Regions from separate parts of the Exiguobacterium sp. KKBO11 genome, predicted to be linked through region 2. Evidence: riboswitches for the same ligand, from Rfam matches in the RefSeq annotation. Region 2 holds a riboswitch; the other holds the start of a gene.
The links. A riboswitch is a leader RNA that binds a small molecule or an ion and turns the genes downstream of it on or off. The one in region 2 is predicted to bind S-adenosylmethionine.
Positions count from the first base shown of each region.

Region 1: it holds a riboswitch for S-adenosylmethionine, as region 2 does, so the genes downstream of both, AYO36_RS13705 (amino acid permease) here and AYO36_RS01545 (methionine ABC transporter ATP-binding protein) in region 2, are expected to answer to the same signal.

Region 1 is NZ_LUCU01000044.1:190,153-193,571, reverse strand. Features, by position in the region: gene AYO36_RS13710 (polysaccharide pyruvyl transferase family protein) at 1-1,356, shown strand, start outside; SAM riboswitch class I at 1,466-1,567, shown strand; gene AYO36_RS13705 (amino acid permease) at 1,645-3,048, shown strand; gene mmuM (homocysteine S-methyltransferase) at 3,023-3,419, shown strand, end outside.
Region 2 is NZ_LUCU01000011.1:262,321-265,739, forward strand. Features, by position in the region: gene AYO36_RS01535 (MetQ/NlpA family ABC transporter substrate-binding protein) at 1-227, opposite strand, end outside; gene AYO36_RS01540 (methionine ABC transporter permease) at 255-920, opposite strand; gene AYO36_RS01545 (methionine ABC transporter ATP-binding protein) at 910-1,923, opposite strand; SAM riboswitch class I at 2,008-2,113, opposite strand; gene AYO36_RS01550 (aminotransferase class I/II-fold pyridoxal phosphate-dependent enzyme) at 2,176-3,363, opposite strand.

The DNA.
Region 1 (3,419 bases), on a different contig from region 2:
TACAGTATCTTTCGGACGTTGATGACAGAAGGTACGACGATTACACCTGACTATTACTATTACGACGAAGAACGGGCAGACGAAATCAATGCCAACTTTGATCTTTATGTCATTCCGTTAGCGGATGCATTCCGAAAAGAATTCGTACCGACGTTACGGAAATATACACGTCTCATCAAAAAATTAAAAATTCCAGTCGTCGTCATCGGTGTAGGGTTACGTGCACCGTTTGAACCAGACTTAGATGGTGGATTCCCATTCGATGAAGATGTCAAAGCGTTCGTCAGTGCCGTTCTCGAGCGCTCGAGCATGCTGGGTCTTCGCGGGGAGATCACGTCGAAATACTTAACACGTCTTGGTTTCCGCGAAGGGATCGATCATCGCGTTATCGGATGTCCTTCGATGTACGCGTTCGGTCGTGATTTGCACATCCGTGAAACGAACATCACACCTGAGTCGATGATTACGGTCAACTCGTCACGTTTAGCTCCACAAAACGTCCTCGATTTCATTACACGTGGGATGGAAGAGTATCCAAATCATTACTTCATTCCCCAATGGATGAAGGAACTGAAGTTGACGTATACAGGGACGCACCCGATTGCAGATCTTTCAGTGACGAACTATCCGGTGAAAATGTCGGATCCTGCTTACATGAATGATCGGGTTCGTTTCTTCTTGAACGCACAGACATGGTTCGATTTCATCGGACAAGCAGACCTTAGTTTTGGTGCGCGCTTGCACGGAAACATCACAGCAACGCTTGCAGGTACGCCGAGTATCCTCATTCCAAAAGATGCACGGATGCGCGAATTGACGGATTACCATCAGTTGACGCACATTTGGGCGAACGACATCACAGCGGATACACAATTATCCGACGTCGTAGCAAGCGCTGACTTCCAAAGTCCGGCACGTGTTCAAGCGCGTAACTTCGACAACTTCGTTGACTTCTTGAACGTGAACAATCTTGAGCATATCTATCAAGAGACGAACTATCCTGAGAATGTACCGTTTGACCGTCAAATGGCGCAAACCGAGTTGCTCCCACCAGTCCAACCGATCTCTGGCGTAAGTCTTGAGGAAGCAGTCGCTCGTTTTGAACGGTTCTTCCCGGAACAAGAGAAGAAGATTGCGGATGCGCAAAAACAAACAAAAGCACAATTAGCTGAAAAAGATAAGAAAATCAAAGCATTACAGAAACAAACAGGAACGGCTCAAAAGGATCAAGAGATTGCGGCGCTCAAAGCGCAATTGGCTGCCCAAACGAAGAAAATGAAGCACCAGCAAGGAACATTGAATCGGAAAGCGGTTCGTGCAGCCTTGAAAACAGCGGATTTATTCGCCAAAAAATAAACCTCCAAACATTCCGGATCGATACGATGCGGAATGTTTTTTTTGATAGGAGTATTCTGAATTGTGTTGACAATTTGAAAAAGACTTGATAGGGTTAGGAACAATTACATACTTATCCAGAGAGGTGGAGGGACTGGCCCTATGAAACCTCAGCAACAGGTCGAAAGATACTGTGCTAATTCCTGCGGGTGCTGCACCCGATCGATAAGATTTCCGAATTGTCGACCGACGCATCCGTGAGGATGCGTTTTTTGTTTGGAATAGGTGGAACGAGGAGGAAATGGATTCATGAAAACGAGCGGAGCGTTTCGACGCAAGATGGAATCACGTCATCTGATCATGCTGTCGTTAGGTGGTGTCATTGGAACAGGATTATTTTTAAGTACAGGTTATACGTTGGAACAAGCAGGACGCGTCGGAACGATTTTATCGTATTTGATTGGGGCCGTCGTCGTTTACTTAGTCATGTTAAGTCTCGGTGAACTCGCCGTGCACATGCCGGAAACCGGATCATTCCATAAGTACGCAACGAAGTACATTGGACCCGGCACCGGTTATACAGTGGCCTGGCTCTACTGGCTGACGTGGACGGTCGCCCTTGGTTCAGAATTCACGGCAGCAGGCATTTTAATGCAACGTTGGTTCCCGTCGATTCCGGTTTGGGTGTTCAGCGCCTTGTTCGCTGCGATGATCCTTGGTATCAACGTCTTGAAGGTTCGCGTGTTCGCTGAAGTCGAGTTTTGGTTTTCCGCCATCAAGGTCGTGACGATCATTGCTTTCATTTTACTTGGTGCGGGAGCGATCGTTGGTTTCATTCCCTTACAAGATGGTAGCCCGGCCCCATTCTTTTCTTCGTTAACCGAAGGCGGATTGTTTCCGAATGGAGCTTTCGTCATCTTCATGACGATGCTTGCTGTGAACTTTGCTTACTCGGGAACGGAACTAATCGGTGTCGCAGCGGGTGAAGCAGTCGATCCGAAACGGACGATTCCGCTTGCGATCCGGACGACGATTTTGCGACTCGTCCTCTTTTTCGTCGGTACGATCATCGTATTAGCCGTCTTATTGCCAACGGATGGGAAGGGTGTGCTCGAAAGTCCGTTCGTCGCCGTGTTTGAACGGATCGGAATTCCGTATGCGGCAGATGTGATGAACTTCGTCATTTTGACAGCGATCTTGTCGGCAGCGAACTCTGGACTTTACGCCGCTTCTCGGATGCTCTGGTCGCTTGCGAACGAACGCATGATTCCACGCTTTTTCGCCCAGGTGACGCCAAGTGGGGTTCCACTTCGAGCTGTATTGTTCAGCATGCTTGGCGGAGGACTTGCCTTGCTGTCTAGCATCTATGCAGCAGGAAGTGTTTATATCGCGCTCGTCTCGATTTCCGGTCTCGCTGTCGTCGTCGTCTGGATGAGTATCAGCATTGCTCAGTATCGCTTCCGGAAACAATTTCTCCGCGAAGGGCATACGGTCGACGAATTGGTCTATCGCACACCACTCTTTCCATTCGTACCGATCGCCGCTTTCGTCGTTTGTTTGATTTCTCTGATTGGTATCGGATTTGATCCGACACAACGAATCGCCTTGTACTGTGGTATTCCATTCATCGTGATCTGTTATATCGTTCATGCGTTCACGAATTCTTCTCAGAAACGGAGTGTTGAAGATGTCCCGAATCAAAAATCCAGTTGATCAACGATTACAGGAAGTTCCCTTTCTCATTTTAGATGGTGCCCTTGCAACCGAACTTGAACAGAAGGGATTCGACCTGAACGACCCACTTTGGTCAGCACGTCTCTTAATCGAAGCACCGGAACAGATCGAGCACGTCCATCGTGACTACTTTGAAGTAGGTGCCGATGTTGCCATCACTTCAAGCTATCAAGCAAGTATCGAAGGATTCAAGCAACGTCATATCACGACAGAGGAAGCACAGTCGCTGATTCGACAAACGGTCACCTTGGCGCAAAACGCACGCACGCGTAGCGGAAAGAGTGACGCATTAATCGCAGGATCAGTGGGTCCTTATGGTGCCTACTTAGCAGATGGTTCTGAGTATCGCG
Region 2 (3,419 bases):
AGGGCGATGTTCGGTTGGATGTAATCGCTGAACTCGACGATTTCGACTTTATAGCCTTTCTTTTCGAGTTGCGGCTGGATCGCTTGTTTGACCATGTCGCTATACGGACCGCTCGTCGCACCAATCTTGATCGTCTTGTCTTTTTCGTCAGCACTGCTGTCTCCACATCCCGCGAGGACTCCTGCACCGAGTAAGGCTGTTGCTAAAAAGGCATATCGTTTTTTCATGATTCCACTCTCCCTTTGTATGTATGATTAGCGTTTATCTGTTTTTCGCGCCAGTTGATTGCCAAGTGCTTGAATACTTTGAACGATGACGATGAGCACGACGATCGTCACGATCATGATGAGATTATCGTAGCGATAATAACCGAAACGGATCGCGAGGTCACCAACACCTCCACCGCCGACGATACCAGCCATCGCTGAGAAGCCGATCAAGCTGATCGTCGTTAATGTGATGCCCTGAATGATGCCAGGGAGTGCTTCCGGTAAGAGGACACTGACGATGATCCGTAATGGTTTCGCCCCACATGCTTCCGCTGCTTCGATTAGACCAGGCGGAATTTCGCGCAGTGACGTCTCAACGAGTCGCGCGAGAAACGGAATCGCTGCGACACTGAGACTGACGGATGCTGCCGTCGGACCAATCGTATTGTCGAGTAAGAACTTCGTTAACGGAATGAGGGCAACCAGCAAGATGATGAACGGTAGCGACCGGACGATGTTGACGACGAAGTCAAGGACACGGCGGACGGCAAGGTTTTGAAAAAATAATCCCCGGTCGGTGACGAACAAGAGAATCCCGAGCGGAATCCCGACGACCAATGCAAAGGCAAGTGAAATTCCTACCATCCACGCCGTCTCGCCGAGTGCCTTCAAGAGCTCAGGTAACATCGTTTGAATACGATCAAGCCACATCCTGAATCACCTCGAGTGCATGAAGTTCCGTCGCGAGCCAGTCGAGGGCAGGAGCGATTTGGTCGGATGATCCCGTCAAGCTGACAATCAGGACACCGAAGGCGACGTCTTGAATGTAGTCGACCTTGCCGTGCAAGATGCTGACTGAGATATCGTAACGGCGGATTGCTTCTGATAACGTACTCTCACCGGTCTTCTCGCCCGTGAACTGCAAGCGGATGATCTTGCCTGGAGTTGCCTGTAAGATGCGTTCCGGCAATTCGATTTGTAGTGCCGTATCGACGTAATGTTGCGTCACTGGATGCTTGGCTTGACTGAACAGGTCATAGGTTGAGGAGACTTCAACGACTTCACCTTGCGACATGACCGCGACGCGATGGCAAATCTGTTTGACGACATCAATCTCATGCGTGATGAGGACGATCGTCAATCCGAGTCGTTCATTCAAATCCTTCAGCAGTTCAAGGATCTGTAGTGTCGTAACGGGGTCAAGAGCTGATGTCGCTTCGTCACATAACAAGACGGTCGGATCGTTCGCGAGTGCCCGGGCAATCCCGACGCGCTGTTTCTGCCCACCGCTTAATTGGCTCGGGAAGTTCGTCTCAAATCCTTCAAGTCCGACGAGCGAGACGAGTTCGCGAATTCGCTCCGGGAAATCTGCTCGTTTGACTCCAGCAGCCTTGAGCGCAAAAGCGATGTTATCCGCGACGTTGCGCGACTGGATCAATTGGAAATGCTGAAAGATCATTCCTGTCCGTAAGCGAAGTTGACGCAAATCTGCTTTTGACATTCCGCCAAGCGAGACACCGTCGACCTTGACGCTTCCCTGTGTCGGATGCTCGAGTCCGTTGATTAGGCGAAGTAACGTACTCTTACCGGCACCGGACTCACCGATGATCCCGAAGATTTCTCCTTTTTGGATCGTCAAATCGACATCCCGTAATGCAAAAATCGGGGTCCGATCTCGAACGAACCGTTTTGTAATGTGTTTGAATTCAATCATCCGCTCATCTCCTCATACAAAAAAAGTCGCTTTTTCCTAGTAGCGGAGCAACCAGAAAAAAGCGACGAAAGTGTAAGATTTCGTAACTTATCTCTCAGAATGAAAATCATTCTGTAGGATGTGGCACCGTTCCTTACAGGTGGTTGCCGGACGTCGTTGGGCCTAATCCCTCGGTCGCTCTCGATAAGTAGTTATGCTGTTGGGATTTACTTTAACGGAAATGATTCCCATCTGTCAAATGTTTTTTCAGAATTATTCCGCAACAGGTGTCCGGAACAGGTTGAGCGTTCCGATTCGATCGACGGCTTCTTCTAGACGTTCGACGTCAGCAATCAAGCTGATCCGGACGTAGCCTTCACCGTATTCGCCGAAGAAGGATCCAGGGGTCACGGCGACGTGTGCTTCGTCAAGCAGGTGATCGGTGAAGCTTTGGGACGTGTAACCTTCCGGAACAGGAAGCCAGACGAAGAAGGAACCGCCCGGTCGTGGTCCACTCCAACCAATCGCATCGAGTTTTGCGAACAACGCATCGCGTCGTGTTTCGTACAGACTGCTTAACTCGCGGACACATGTCTGGTCACTCGTCAGGGCGACGGTCGCAGCATGTTGAATCGGTGTGAAGGCACTGACGTAGAGATGTTCTTGGTACGTCTCGATGCTTGAGATGACGGACGGATTACCAATCGCAAAGGCGATCCGGAAGCCGGACATGTTGAAGCGTTTTGAGAGTGAGAATAGCTCGATCCCGACGTCTTTTGCCCCTTCCGTCTGCAGGAAGCTTCGCGTCGGACCATCGAAACTGATGCCGCCGTATGCTAAGTCATGGACGACACAGATATCATGGGCATCGGCGAAAGCGACTGTCTGTTCGAAGGCTTCTGCCGTCGCGGTCGCACCCGTCGGATTACTCGGGTAGTTGAGGAACAACATCCGGGCACGCTCGACGTCCGTCGTATCAAGTAAGTCGTAATCCGGTAAGAAGTTATTTTTTTCAAGCAACGGAAGCGTGATCGGGAATGCACCAGCAAGTGCTGCGCCAGACAGGTAATCCGGGTATCCTGGATCCGGAACGATGACTCCTTCTCCAGGGTTGACGATTGTCTGCGGTAAGGCGACGATACCGGCTTTACTACCGAGGAGAATCGCGACTTCCGTTGCTGGATCGATTGTGACACCGAACTCAGTCGCGTAAAAGCTAGCGACGGCTTGCTTTAGAAAATCATGTCCACGAAACGGTGGATATTGAAGGTTCGTTGGCTCGTCGATGGCTTGTTTTAAGGCATCGAGAATATGTACAGGCGTCGTCTGGTCAGGCGTTCCTTGACCAAGTGTGATGACATCGTGTCCGGCAGCTTTTACAGCACCGATTCGGTTCGCGAGTTCAGCGAAGACAGGAGCAGGAAGCCGATCAATGGCGATGGATGGAGCGAAATGTTTCATGGATGAATGCCTCCTTCGTGGTATTGTCGTCAAGGATAACGAATATTCAGTCAAAA